DNA from 2 places in the Arthrobacter sp. ZBG10 genome. Region 2 is predicted to be linked to the other one. Evidence: predicted binding sites of a transcription regulator. Region 2 holds the regulator's gene; the other holds the start of a gene.
The links. The regulator HrcA, encoded in region 2, represses chaperone genes, less so after heat shock. The targets are predictions, from matches to a motif close to TTNGCACTCGNNNNNNNCGAGTGCNAA.

Region 1 (7,010 bases), on a different contig from region 2:
GCCCTGATCCTGCTGCCAGGGCTGACCATCTTCCGGTCCATGTACGTCCTCACCGTGGAGGAAACCCAGGTCCTGCTGGGCGCCGGCGGCATGCTCAGCGCCGGTGCGATCGTGCTGGGGACCGCCGGGGGCATCGTCCTGGGCGACACGCTGGCCCGGCCGCTGACCCGCAGCCTGGCCAGCAACGAACGGCGCCGCGCCCGGCGGCGCTGACAGGACCGCCCGGCGGTGCTGCAGGTCAGATCTGGCCAACGGGCAGTTTCTTTTCCGCCTGGAATTCGTCTTCCACCCGGCCCCGGGCCCAGTAGCCGGACAGCGACACCTGCCGGCGTTCCAGGCCACGTTGGACAAAAAAGATTTCCCGCAGGGCCTTCATGGCACCCCGCTCGCCGTGGGCGAAGACGTCAACGGTGCCGGCAGGCCACTGCGCCCCGGCAACCGCCGCGACCAGGAGGCCCTGGTCGCCGGCGGCTGCGCCGTTGCGGGCCAGCCAGGCCACCGTAACGCCGGCCGGCGCGGCGATGGGCTGGATTCCGGCGTCGGACTCCACCTCAAGGAAGGCCAGGCCCACGGCGTCAGCCGGCAGGGACTCAATGCTCGCGGCAATGGCCGGCAGGGCCGCCTCATCGCCGGCAAACAGGTACCAGTCGGCCTCCGGGTCCGGGTTGTACGCGCCGCCCGGGCCCGTGAACGTGAGGGTGTCCCCTGGTTCGGCCGTAGCGGCCCAGGGCCCGGCCAGGCCCTCGTCCCCGTGCACCACGAAGTCGATAGCCAGTTCACGTGCCGCCGGGTCCACCCAGCGGAGGGTGTACGTCCGCGTGAAGGGCCACTGTTCGCGCGGCATGGTTTCCCGGATGGTCCACAGGTCCAAGGGCGCGGGGTAGGCAACGCCCGGCTGGGGGAACGCGATCTTGACGTAGCGGTCCACAAACCCGTTGTTCACAAAATCCGCGAACCCGTCCCCGCCGGCGACGATCCGCACCATGTGCGGGGACAGTTGCTCCCGTCGCACCACCTCCAGGGTGATCTGCGGACGGCTTTTTTTGGTGGCGCTGGTGGCAGCGGGAACGGTGCTCATAAGGCAAGCCTAAGCTAGGGCGCCGGCGGGAGCTCCCAGGTTACGCCCGGAGCGCCCTGCTCCTGCAGCAGCCGGTTCACGGCACTGAACGGCCGGGAACCGAAAAACCCGCGGGACGCGGAGAGCGGGCTGGGGTGGACGCTGGCGACCACGGGTGTGCCGCCCAGGAGCGGCCGGATCCCCTCCGCGTCCTTGCCCCACAGCACCGCGACCAACGGCGTCGGCGTCCCGTCCGCTGCGGTGCGCCCCGCCACTGCGGTGACGGCCGCCGTCGTGACCGCCTCCCAGCCTTTGCCCCGGTGCGACCCTGCAGTCCCGGCCCGCACGGACAGGACCCGGTTCAGGAGCAGGACGCCCTGGCCCGCCCAGGCTGCCAGGTCGCCGTGGACCCGCGGCGGAAGGCCCAGGTCGGCCTCCAGCTCACGGTAGATGTTGGCCAGGCTTCGGGGGATGGGACGGGTGCGGCGGTCCACCGCGAAGGACAACCCCACAGCGTGCCCGGGCGTTGGATACGGGTCCTGGCCCATGATGAGGACCCTGACGTCCGCCAACGGTTGGCGGAAGGCGCGCAGGATGTTCGACGGCGCCGGCAGGACCGGGTGCCCGGCCCCGGCTTCGGCGGCAAGGAAGCGCAGGACGCTCCGGAGTTCGTCCTCCACCCCGGCCAGTGCCGCCGCCCAGTCCGGTGCCATCAGCCCGGGCAGGGGGCGATCCACCAGGGCGGCAAAGCCGCCGGCATCCGCGGGCTCCGGGTCCAGGTCGAAAAGTGCGTCGGTTTCAGCCACCGTCCCATTGTGGCAGGACCGCCCGCTATGTTGTGGCCCGGGCGGGCCCTTCACGGCTCCGGACCATCCACCGGAGCAAATGACAAGCCTGTTATTCGTCCGTACCATGGGGGTGGACATTGACTGCAACCAGCGAAGGAGTGCGCCGTGGCGGAACCAGCACACGAACACGTGCCTGCGCAGGAGCCGCGGACCTCTCCACTGGCGGATTTCACGCTCCGGGACTCGCCCCTGGGCGAGCGTGAACAGCGGATGCTGGCCCTGGAACGGCAGTGGTGGAAGTACGCCGGGGCCAAGGAACAGGCCATCCGGGAACTGTTTGACCTCTCCGCCACCCACTACTACCAGCTGCTCAACGCCCTGATCGACAGCGAGGATGCGCTGGCGCACGATCCCATGCTGGTGAAGAGATTGCGTAGACTACGTACGTCCCGTCACCGCGCCCGTACCGCGCGGCGCCTGGGGTCCGACGCATAGTCGCCCCCGCCAGGACGCCAGCAGCGACCAGCAAGGATGTCATTTCCCATGACCAAATACGCCCGCGACGAATTCGACAAGGTTCCCCAGACCGCGTCCCGCCAAGGTGTCCACCGAACGGCAACGGCCCCGTCCCGGACGCGGTTGTGGCCCATTTTGGCCGTGGGAATCGCCGCGTTGGCCATCGGACTGGTGTCCTTCCTGGTCCTCCCCAAACTCGGTTTCACCGGTCCCGGCAGCCAGGCAGGCACCAGCCAGGAAGCGCCCCTTGCAGGGACTGACGCTCCGTCGGCCGTAGCACCCGGGGATACCACCTCGCCGTCCGCGGAACCCGCTCCGGCCAGCACCGGGGGACCCGCCGCCGGTGCATCGCAGGAGCCCAGCGCCCCGGCAACCACCGCAGCGGCCGCTGACAAGACCCAGCCCGTGGCCGTCTATAACGCCGCCGGTATCGCAGGGCTGGCCACCAGTGTTGGCGCCACCGTGCAGTCCGATGGCTGGCAGCTGGGCCAGGTTGGCAACTGGGCCGGTGCCCCGCAGCAGGGCTCCGTCATCTTCTATGCAGGAGCCGAGCAGCAGGCCAACGCGCAGGCGCTCGCAGTCCTCCTGGACATCCCCACAGTGGTGAGCAGCACCGAATTCCAGGTGCCGCTGGTGGTTGTGGTGGGCCCCGGTTTCCAGTAACGCCCGTCCGGTCACGCCCGAATAACTATTCCCGGCAGCCCCGACCGGCGCCAGCGGCAGCGGCCGGACATTGGCTAGAGTGACATTTCAGGCTTGGTCCGGATCCGGTGCCCTACGCGGCGCCGCTGACGGGCCCAACGGAAAAATGGGTGGGTCAGCATGGCACAGGGAACCGTCAAGTGGTTCAACGCGGAGAAGGGCTACGGCTTCATCACCGTGGACGGGTCCGGCGATGACGTCTTTGTCCACTGGTCCGCCATCCAGGGGGACGGCTACCGGGCCCTGGACGAAGGCCAGCGCGTGGAACTCGACGTGGGCGAAGGCGAAAAGGGCCCGCAGGCCGATAACGTCCGGCCCGCAGGGTGATGGGCATTCCCGCGACCCGCCGTTTTCCGCTGACCCTGGGGCTGATGGTGGGCGCCTCCATGGCGTTGGCATCATGCTCCGGGATGACCGGCAACGCCCGTACCGATGGGGCCGCAACGGCCGCTGCTTCCGGTGACGGCGTCCTGCGGGTGGGCCTTATCCTGGACAACACCGGCGACGGAAGCTATCTCAACGATTCCCAGCAGGCCGCGGCCAGGCTGGCAGTCAAGGAAATCAACGCCGCCGGCGGGCTCAAGGCCCGGCAGGTGGAACTCCTGCCTGCCACGGCCGGGCGGGACACGGCAGCCCAGGCCCACCGGCTGGTGGAATCCGAAGCGGACGTGGTCATCGGGCCCACCGATTCGAGCCATGCCGCCGAAGCCATCGATGTGCTCTCCCGTGCACGCACGCCACTCATCTCGCCCGCCAACACGGCTGCAGGCCTCACCGCCATCGACAGCGGCGGCTACTACTTCCGCACCGCGGCCGCGGACGTTGCCCAGGGCCCGCTGCTCGCCAAACTCGCCGGGGACGGCGGCGCCACCACAGTTTCGGTGCTGTACCAGGACAGCGCCTACGGCAAGGACGTGGCCACCGCCGCTGCGGAGGCGGCCCGCGAGGCCGGCCTGGACGTGGTGGCCAACACCGCGTTTAAACCCGGAGAGGCACGCAGCGCGGCGGCAGCAGCAGGTGCCGCGGCCCCGGGAGCCGTAATCCTCATCGCCCGTGACGGCGCGGAAGGGGCCCTGCAGGAACTGGCCAAGGCGGGGATTCCCGGCACGCACCTTATCCTCAGCGACGGCGCCTTCGCCAGGTACGGTTCCGCACTGGCCCCCAAAGCACTGACCGGGGCCCGCGCCCTGGTCCCCGGCAAGCTGCCCACGCCCGCCTTCCAGGCCCGGTTGCTGGCCGTGGCGCCGGACCTCAAAGACGTCTCCTTCGCCGCCGAAACCTTCGACGCCGTCACCCTGGCCGTGCTGGCCGCAGCCAAGGCGGACGATGACTCCGGCGCATCCATCGCCGCCAACCTGATCGCCGTATCCGGCGGAACAACCGAGGCAACCGCGACGGCTCCGGCGTTGACGCCTTGCCTTTCCTACGCGGATTGCCTTCCGGCAGCGGGTTCGGGCCGGGGGATCAATTACGACGGCGAGTCAGGGCCGGTTGCCTTCGACGCCAACGGGGACATCACCGCTGCCACTTACAGCGTGTTCAGGTACGGCGACGACAACGTGCCGGCAGCCACAGGCACCGAGACGGCGGGCCGGGCCGGGAGCTAAGACACCGGTTCACGCCTCTTTGCGCAGAGCGGAACAGGCCTTCATTCGCTTGCACTCACACGTGGAGAGTGCTAATTATTGAGTTAGCACTCTGACGTATCGACTGCTAAGCGATGTCCGGTTCCGGCCGGCAGCGCCTGGCGCCGGATTCGGAGCGAGAGAAACACCTTCCTGAAGTGAGACCCGGACCCGGGGGCATACAGAGGCCACCGGCGAAAGGTCGTCCGTCGCGGGCACCGCAGCGAAGGTTCATTCTTAACGTCTGTCCCCGAAAGGACTACTGCCGTTATGGCCAAGATCATTGCATTTGATGAAGAGGCACGCCGCGGCCTTGAGCGGGGCCTGAACATCCTCGCCGACGCCGTTAAGGTCACCCTCGGCCCGCGTGGACGCAACGTCGTCCTCGAAAAGAAGTGGGGCGCCCCCACGATCACCAACGATGGTGTTTCCATCGCCAAGGAGATCGAGCTGGACGATCCTTACGAGAAGATCGGCGCAGAGCTGGTCAAGGAAGTTGCCAAGAAGACGGACGACGTCGCTGGCGACGGTACCACCACTGCCACCGTGCTGGCGCAGGCACTGGTCAAGGAAGGCCTGCGCAACGTTGCCGCCGGCGCCGACCCGCTGTCCCTCAAGCGCGGCATCGAGAAGGCAGTCGAGGCAGTTACTGCCGAGCTGCTGAACTCCGCCAAGGAAATCGAAACCAAGGAAGAAATCGCTGCCACGGCATCGATCTCTGCCGGTGACGACGAAATCGGTGCGCTGATTGCCGAAGCCCTGGACAAGGTGGGCAAGGAAGGCGTCATCACGGTCGAGGAATCCAACACCTTCGGCCTGGAACTCGAGCTCACCGAAGGCATGCGCTTCGACAAGGGCTACATTTCCGCGTACTTCGTCACTGACGCAGAGCGCCAGGAAACGGTCCTCGAGGACCCGTACATCCTGATCGTCAACTCCAAGATCTCCAACGTCAAGGAACTGGTTGCTGTCCTCGAAAAGGTCATGCAGTCCAACAAGTCGCTGCTGATCATCGCCGAGGACATCGAAGGCGAGGCCCTGGCCACGCTGATCGTGAACAAGATCCGCGGCACCTTCAAGTCAGTCGCCGTCAAGGCTCCGGGCTTCGGCGACCGCCGCAAGGCCCAGCTGGCCGACATCGCCGTCCTCACCGGCGGCCAGGTCATCTCCGAAGAGGTTGGCCTCAAGCTCGAAACTGCAGGCCTTGAACTCCTGGGCCAGGCACGCAAGGTTGTTGTCACCAAGGACGAGACCACCATCGTTGAGGGTGCAGGCGACGCCGACCAGATTGCCGGCCGCGTTGCCCAGATCCGTTCCGAGATCGAAAACTCCGATTCGGACTACGACCGCGAGAAGCTGCAGGAACGCCTGGCCAAGCTGGCCGGCGGCGTTGCAGTCATCAAGGCCGGTGCCGCTACCGAAGTTGAGCTCAAGGAGCGCAAGCACCGCATCGAAGATGCCGTGCGTAACGCCAAGGCAGCCGTTGAAGAAGGCATCGTCGCCGGTGGCGGCGTCGCCCTCATCCAGGCCGGCGCCAAGGCGTTCGCCAACCTGCAGCTCTCCGGCGACGAAGCAACGGGCGCCAACATCGTCCGCGTTGCCATCGACGCTCCGCTGAAGCAGATTGCCTACAACGCCGGCCTGGAGCCGGGCGTTGTGGTTGACAAGGTCCGCGGCCTGCCCGCAGGCCACGGCCTGAACGCAGCCACCGGCGAATACGTCGACCTGCTGGCAGCCGGCATCAACGACCCCGTCAAGGTGACCCGCTCTGCCCTGCAGAACGCGGCCTCCATTGCCGGTCTCTTCCTCACCACCGAGGCAGTTGTTGCTGACAAGCCCGAGAAGAACCCCGCCCCCGCAGGCGGCGGCGACGACATGGGCGGCATGGGCGGCTTCTAGTCACCCCTTCGCCGGGACCAGTCCCGCCGTACACCAAAGCGGCCCCCTCCTCGGAGGGGGCCGCTTTTGTGTGGACTTTTACTTACGTGCGCTGGAAAGCATTTCGTCAACTTCCATCCGGAAGCCTTCGGCTGCAGCTGACGGGCTAAGCCGGTCATACAGCACCTCGTCAGTGAAGCGCTTGATGACGTTCTGGACGCTGCCGGCGCCAACGGGCGGGACGGCGGGCGCGGTTTTGATGTCCGGGGAGATGTCCTTCAGGAAGGACACCACCGTGGTGTCGGCCGGCTTCAGGTCCGGGGTGATGGCCTGGACGATGTCCGTGTTGGTGGGCACGCCGCGGTCCGTCATCAGGATCTTGCCGGCTTCAGGGTTGTTGGTCAGGTAATTGATGAACGTTGCGGCCTCGGCCGGGTGCTTGGA
Region 2 (7,010 bases):
CTCGAGGGTGGCGTCCAGGGTCCCCACTGCCGCGCCCAGCAGCTCTGCCGGAATCCGGCGGGCGAGCGTGACGTGCGGGGTCCAGGCGCCGGGGCGGGTGAGGGGCAAGGCGTCATTGGCCTGCCGGTGCAGGCCGGCGTGGAGGGCCAGCAGTTCCCTTGATCCCACCACCAGCCGGGCCAGGACGTATTTGCCTTTCCCTGCAGGGAAGAGGACCAGCCCGCCCAGGCGGACGTCCAGTGGAAGGCCCGCCCAGAGCCCGGCCGCTTCGGCCGCAACAGCCAGGCTGTTGCCCGCTGCGAGCGTGATGTGGGGCCTGTTGCTGGGGGCGGTATGGGAGCCCAGGCTGGGCAGGCCCGCCGCGGCCAGCCGGGCCCAGTCCGCCCGGATGCACGCCTCGGCGGTACCGTCGAAGGTCAGCTCGATGCTTCGCACGGGACCCGGCCGTCAGGCGGTGTTACTTGATCCAGCGGAGGTTGAACTGGTAGCGGTAGGGCTGGCCGCGGTTGACGCGGATGCCTGCTGCCACGGAGTAGCAGGTCAGGGCAATCCAGATGAGGGCCGCCGCGACGGCGAAGATGTTTCCGATCACCGGGATGAAGACCAGGATGTTCGCCACCACCGCAGCGATGGTGGGAGGCAGGCTGAAGTTGAGGGCTTCCTTGGATTCCTGGGCCGTGAATGGTCCACGATCACGGAAAATGAGGTAGACGAGCAGCGACGGGATGCAGCCCAGGATGCCGCCGAAGTGCGCCAGCGTGGCCCATTGCCGGTCTTCGCTGGCCGTCAGGGGCAGCGCGTTGGCCGGGACGCCGTGGTATTCGGACCGGCTTTGGCGGCCCTGCGGGTCCCCGTGCCCGCGTGCGTTGTCTGCCACAGTTGTGTTCCTTCGAAGATGCAATAGTGCGTTCGGCGCTGAGGCGCCGGCCGCCCCCGCCGGGAGTGGCAGGTGCTGGTCTACCCAGAATACTGGGTGTTGGCCGGAAGACTGCCCTAGGGAACCGTGAGGAAGTCGATGACTTCCTCCACCCGGCCCAGAAGCGAGGCCTCGAGGTCCGCATAGGTATGCACCGCACCCAGGAGTTTCTGCCACCCCAGCCCCACGTCCTCCTTGGTCTGGTGCGGCCAGCCGAACGCGGCCAGGATCCCGGTTTTCCAGTCCTGCCCGCGCGGCACGGCAGGCCACTTCGCGATGCCCAGCACGGAGGGCCGGATGGCCTGCCACACGTCCACATACGGATGGCCCACAATCAGGACGTTCCCGGCCGCGCCGGGGGAGGCCATTACGGCATCGGCAATGCGCGATTCCTTCGAGTTGGGTACCAGATGGTCCACCAGGACGCCCAGCCGCCGGCCCGGACCGGGGTTGAAGGCCGCCACCGCACCGGCCAGGTCATCGATGCCGTGGAGAGGCTCGACGACGATGCCTTCCACCCTGAGGTCATCGCCCCACACCTTTTCCACCAGCTCGGCGTCGTGCTTGCCCTCCACCCAGATGCGGCTTGCCTTCGCCACCTGGGCGCGCTGGCCGGCCACCCGAACGGAACCGGAGGCGGTCCGGCCCGCCGCAGTGGTGGGAGCGGCACGCGGCGCAGGCGGAACCAGATTGATGGGCCGGCCCTCCAGGAGGAAGCCGAACCCCAACCGGAAGGACCGGGACTTTCCCCGCCGGTCCTCCAAGGCCACCACATGCATGCCGCCGGACTTCTCCACCCGGGTTACGGCACCGACCCAGCCGGACTGGACGTCCTCCAAAACCATGCCGCGCTCCACCGGGACCTCGGGCAGGGTGGTGCGGGCCGGGGCGGACATGTCTGCCGGCCCCCAGTTCTGGTAATCCATGGTTGACTCCGCCTCGCAGTTGGTTTGTGGCCCGGAATTTCGCCCGGAGCGGTACCAATGCTAACAACGGGGCGGGGCGTAATAGACTGTTGGCACTAAGGCATGCCGAGTGCTAACTGACGGGGCCGCGTTGCCCAGGCGGCGCGGCGGCCCCAATCCCGGATGGAGGTGGACTATGAGCGAGCCACGCAAGCTGGAAGTCCTGCGGGCCATCGTGGAGGACTACGTCCATTCCCGCGAACCCGTGGGCTCCAAAGCCCTCGTGGAGCGGCACCATCTTGGCGTCTCCAGCGCCACGATCCGTAACGACATGGCGGCCCTGGAGGACGAGGGCCTCATCACGGCACCGCACACCAGCGCCGGCCGGATCCCCACGGACAAGGGCTACCGCCTGTTTGTGGACCAGATTTCCGCGGTCAAACCGTTGTCGCCGCCGGAACGGCGGGCCATCCAGTCGCTGCTGGAAGGCTCCGATGACCTGGACGATGTCCTGGACCGCACGGTCCGGATGCTCTCCCAGCTGACCAACCAGGTGGCAGTGGTCCAGTACCCGCACCTGAGCCGGGCCCAGATCCGGCACATCGAATTTGTCCTGCTCGCCCCCCGGAAAGTGCTGGTTGTGCTGATTGCCGACAGCGGCAAGGTGGAGCAGCGGGTCATTGACGTTGGCCACGACCTTGCTGACGACGCCCTCGCCGGCCTGCGGACCCGGTTCCTGGCGACCCTTGCCGGGACGCCGCTGGGCCGGCTCAGCATGGTGCTGCCCGCGGTGGTGTCCGCCGTGGCGCCTGTCCACCGCCAGGCCGCACAGGCCTTGGCCAACGGGCTGGAGATCCTGGGGCAGAACAGCCGCGAGGAACGTATGGTGATGGCGGGGACCGCCAACCTGGCCCGCTCCAATGTGGATTTCCCGCTCAGCATCGGACCCGTCCTGGAAGCCCTGGAGGAGCAGGTGGTGATGCTCCGCCTGCTCAGCGAAATGGCGCAGGACCCCCGCGGTGTTGCGGTCAGTATCGGCCGGGAAAACCCCTACGACGGGCTGACCGAGGCATCGGTGGTGGCCACCGCCTACGGTCCGGACAGCACCGCGAAAATCGGCATCCTTGGACCAACCCGCATGGATTACCCCACCACCATGGCCGCCGTCAGGGCTGTAGCCCGATACCTGTCCCGGATCCTGGGTCCCTGAACAGGCCTGCCCGGCCGGCCGCGCGCCGACAGGCACCAAGAGCAACACCGGCAGTCGAACTGCCGGCAGTACAACAAGGAAGAGACACGAACTTTGAGCAGCCACTACGACGTCCTTGGAGTCTCACCGGAGGCTACGGGCGAAGAGATCAAAAAGGCCTACCGCAAACTGGCCCGCACCCTGCACCCGGACGTCAACCCCGGGGACGACGCGTCCGACCGTTTCAAGGCCGTCACGCATGCCTACGAGGTCCTGTCGGATCCGCAGAAACGGCGGGTCTACGACACCACCGGCAACGAAAACGGCACTGACAACGGCTTTGGCGGCGGCAGCTATGCCGGCCAGGGCTTCGCGTTCCAGGACATCTTCGACACCTTTTTCGGCGCAGGCGGCTCGGCCGGCCCGGCCTCCCGCGTCCGGCGCGGCCAGGACGCCCTGATCAGCGTTCGGATCGAACTTAAGGACGCCGTTTTCGGTGTCAACCGGAAGCTGGAGGTGGATACCGCCGTCACGTGCCCCACCTGCGACGGCTCCTGCTGCCAGCCCGGCACCTCGCCGGAACGCTGCGACATCTGCGGTGGCAGCGGCCAGGTCCAGCGGGCCGTCCGGTCCATCCTGGGCCAGGTCATGACGGCGGCGCCGTGCGGTACCTGCGAAGGCTTCGGCACGGTCATCAAGGACCCCTGCAACGAGTGCAGCGGGCAGGGACGCATCCGCAGCCGCCGTTCGTTGACCATCAAGGTCCCCGCAGGCGTTGCCACGGGCACCCGGATCCAGCTTTCCGGCCAGGGTGAAGCCGGCCCTGCGGGTGGCCCTGCCGGCGACCTGTACGTGGAGATCCGCGTCAACAACGACGCCACCTACGTCCGGGACGGCGACGACCTGCACGCCACACTGAACATTCCCATGACGGCGGCTGCGCTGGGAACCGACGTCAGCCTGGAAACCTTCGACGGCAGCCAGGACATCGACGTCAAGCCCGGTACCCAGTCCGGAGAGATCATCACCCTGCGCGGCCTCGGCGTCACGCACCTGCGCGGCTACGGCCGCGGCGACCTTAAGGTGCACCTCCAGGTGGAGACGCCCGCGAGGCTGGACCAGGCCCAGGAGGACCTGCTGCGGCAGCTGGCCAAGCTGCGCGGGGAGCAGATCACCGAAGGCAAGCTCGCGGCCAGCGGCGGTATGTTCGCCAAGCTGCGGGACCGGCTCGGTAACCTGTAGCGGTGAGCAACCCCGTCTTTTTCACCACCGCCGGCGCGCTGGACCAGGTGCACCCCCAGGGCAGGTTTGTCCTGGAGGGCCCTGAAGCCCGGCACGCCGTGGCCGTGAAACGGCTGGCGCCCGGTGAGCCCGTGGACATCGTGGACGGTGCAGGCACCAGGCTCAGCGGAGTTGTGGTGGCTGCCTCGTCCGCGGCACTGGAAGTTGAGTGCATATCCGTGGCCCGGGAGGACCGGCCTGACATCCGCCTTGTCCTGGTCCAGGCCCTGGCGAAAGGCGACCGGGACGAGCTCGCCATCGAGACGGCCACGGAACTGGGAATCGACGCAGTCATCCCGTGGCAGTCCGAACGGGCCATCGTCCGCTGGAAGGGTGACCGTGCCGCGAAGGCGCACGCCAAGTGGCAGTCCACGGTGACTGCAGCCGCCAAACAGGCCCGCCGGGCCTGGGTGCCTGAGGTGCGGGCCGCCGTCGACACTGCCGCCCTCGCCGGCGCTGTGGAAGCCGCGGACCTGGCCATCATCCTGCACGAAAACGCTGTCCGGCCGCTCCGCTCCGTCCTGTCGGCGTGGGCCGGGGAGTCTACGGCCGCAGTGCGCGAGGTGCTGCTGATCGTCGGCCCCGAAGGCGGGATCAGCCCCCGCGAAGTGACGCGCCTGTGCGATCAGGGTGCCGTGACTGCCCTGCTGGGGCACCACGTCCTGCGCTCCTCCACGGCCGGACCGGCCGCCGTCGTGCTCGCCAGCGATGTGCTGGGCCGCTGGGACGCTACCGCACAGTGAACGAGCGGGTGTCCTCGTTGCGGTCCACCTGGTCGTCGGCACCCAACTGGGCCACCTTTGCCTCGTAGTCCCCGGCCGGCAGCGTCAGGGCAAGCGTAAACAGCCCGGCACTCCCGGGTTCGGGGGCCGTGGTGGTCTCGCCGGTCAGGAAGGGCTCCTTGGTGCCGTTCTTCTCGGACCGCAGGATCTGCCAGCGGAGCTTGCCGCCCGAGACCGAACTGCGGCCGCCGATTTTGACGCTGCCGGACCGCAGTTCGGTGCCTTCCTGCGGGTCGATGATCCAGACCGGAGCCAGCAGCCCGGTGGCGCGGGTCATCAGGGCGCCGAGCTGGACATGCCCGAACGCCATGTAATCGGTGTGCCCGTCCACCAGGATCCGGACCCGGATCTGCTGGCCGGTGTCGATCAGGCCCGAACTGGCCCCGGCGGCTGTGGCCGTATAAACGAGCTGCTGGATGGCCCGGTTGGCGGTGTCGGCGTCGAGGTTGCTGTTGAAGGCGTCCTCCGAAACATCCACCGTGATGACATCCTTGCCCGAAATGGACGTGGCCAGCTTGGAAGGATTTTGCCAGGGCGTAAAGAAATCCGCGTCGAGGGGTTTCTCGTCCATCATGGCCCGCAGGGCGCGTGTGACAGGGTTTTCCTGGTCCGGGACGTCGCGGAACTCGCGGTAAAGGAAGACATTGTTGTTGGTCCGGCCCAGCCAATAGACGGGGGCCTTGTTGGAGGACTGGGTTGTTTCCAGTGGGGAGCTGGTGGCCGGAATGTCGGGTGTGCCTGTCACCGAAGGGCTGGCTGTCAGGGTGCTGGACTCCGAAGCGCCGGGATCGGCGATGCAGCCGGACAGGGCGGGAACAACAAGAAGGCCCGCAAGAACCAGTGCCCGCGCGCGGCGTGCACTTTGTCCGGCCCCGAAGGGCGCAGCGGTTTCGGGCACTGTTGTTGCCTGTCCTTTCCTGGTGTGGAGGGCCGATCCCCGGGCGGCCCGCTGTCCAGCAGTAGCTGGGTTTCCAGCATTACACAGGGTGCAGCCGGGAAGTGCTCCGGATCCGGGTCATGCCGGAACTGCAACGGGAACGATATGAGGACGATATGAAGTTGATACCTAACGGGGGAGCACGGCACCCACCAGCCGCACCGGCAGCCGGTGGCTACCAGGGTCCTGATCGCGGGCGGCGGTGTGTGCTGGCGTAAGATGGAGGGATCACTGGGCCGGGACCAGCACGTACCGGAAGTCCCGCCCGGCCAGACGGAAAGCACTTCGACCTTGAGGGGACCACGGGCCTGCGGGCCAGCACCATGACTGAATCAGCGAATGGAAAGCGCCGGCTCACCACAGGAGAGGGCATGGCGGCCGAATTCCCCCATTCACTCCCCGGGATCCGGACAGAAGTTGTTGTTTTCGACAACTCCGACCAAATGGTCCAATCCCTCGGCAGCCACGATGAGGCCCTGAGGTTCATTGAGGAACAGTTCCCCGACGTCAATTTCCACGTCCGCGGCAACGAGCTTTCCATCAGCGGACCAGTCCGCGACGTGCCCCGCATCATGCGGCTCCTGCACGAGGTCCGTGGCCTGGTGGCCCGTGGCAGCGTGATCAGCCCCGCCGTGCTGCAGCAGCTGGCGGCCCTGCTCCGGAGCCAGTCCACGCAGAACCCCGTGGATGTCCTCACCCACGACATCCTCTCCAGCCGCGGCCGGACCATCCGGCCCAAGACGCTGAACCAGAAGAACTATGTTGATGCCATTGATGCCAACACCGTGATCTTCGGGATCGGCCCCGCCGGTACCGGCAAGACGTACCTGGCCATGGCCAAAGCCGTCCAGGCGCTGCAGCAGAAGGAAGTCAGCCGGATCATCCTGACCCGGCCGGCTGTTGAGGCGGGGGAGCGGCTGGGCTTCCTGCCAGGCACCCTCAGCGACAAGATCGACCCCTACCTGCGGCCGCTCTACGACGCCCTGCACGACATGATGGA

Region 1: a site for HrcA is predicted at 4,754-4,780, ahead of groL (chaperonin GroEL). Genes of this name have one in related genera too.

The regions. Positions count from the first base shown of each region.
Region 1 is NZ_LFQH01000058.1:32,086-39,095, forward strand. Features, by position in the region: gene ACU18_RS14325 (threonine/serine ThrE exporter family protein) at 1-213, shown strand, start outside; gene ACU18_RS14330 (siderophore-interacting protein) at 239-1,078, opposite strand; gene ACU18_RS14335 (uracil-DNA glycosylase) at 1,093-1,863, opposite strand; gene ACU18_RS14340 (DUF3263 domain-containing protein) at 2,011-2,340, shown strand; gene ACU18_RS14345 (LytR C-terminal domain-containing protein) at 2,389-3,024, shown strand; gene ACU18_RS14350 (cold-shock protein) at 3,184-3,390, shown strand; gene ACU18_RS14355 (ABC transporter substrate-binding protein) at 3,390-4,670, shown strand; gene groL (chaperonin GroEL) at 4,959-6,587, shown strand; gene ACU18_RS14365 (ABC transporter substrate-binding protein) at 6,666-7,010, opposite strand, start outside.
Region 2 is NZ_LFQH01000025.1:75,693-82,702, forward strand. Features, by position in the region: gene ACU18_RS06345 (2'-5' RNA ligase family protein) at 1-435, opposite strand, end outside; gene ACU18_RS06350 (DUF4870 domain-containing protein) at 458-877, opposite strand; gene ACU18_RS06355 (DUF3097 domain-containing protein) at 994-1,842, opposite strand; gene hrcA (heat-inducible transcriptional repressor HrcA) at 2,018-3,031, shown strand; gene dnaJ (molecular chaperone DnaJ) at 3,125-4,252, shown strand; gene ACU18_RS06370 (16S rRNA (uracil(1498)-N(3))-methyltransferase) at 4,255-5,034, shown strand; gene ACU18_RS06375 (GerMN domain-containing protein) at 5,021-5,971, opposite strand; gene ACU18_RS06380 (PhoH family protein) at 6,334-7,010, shown strand, end outside.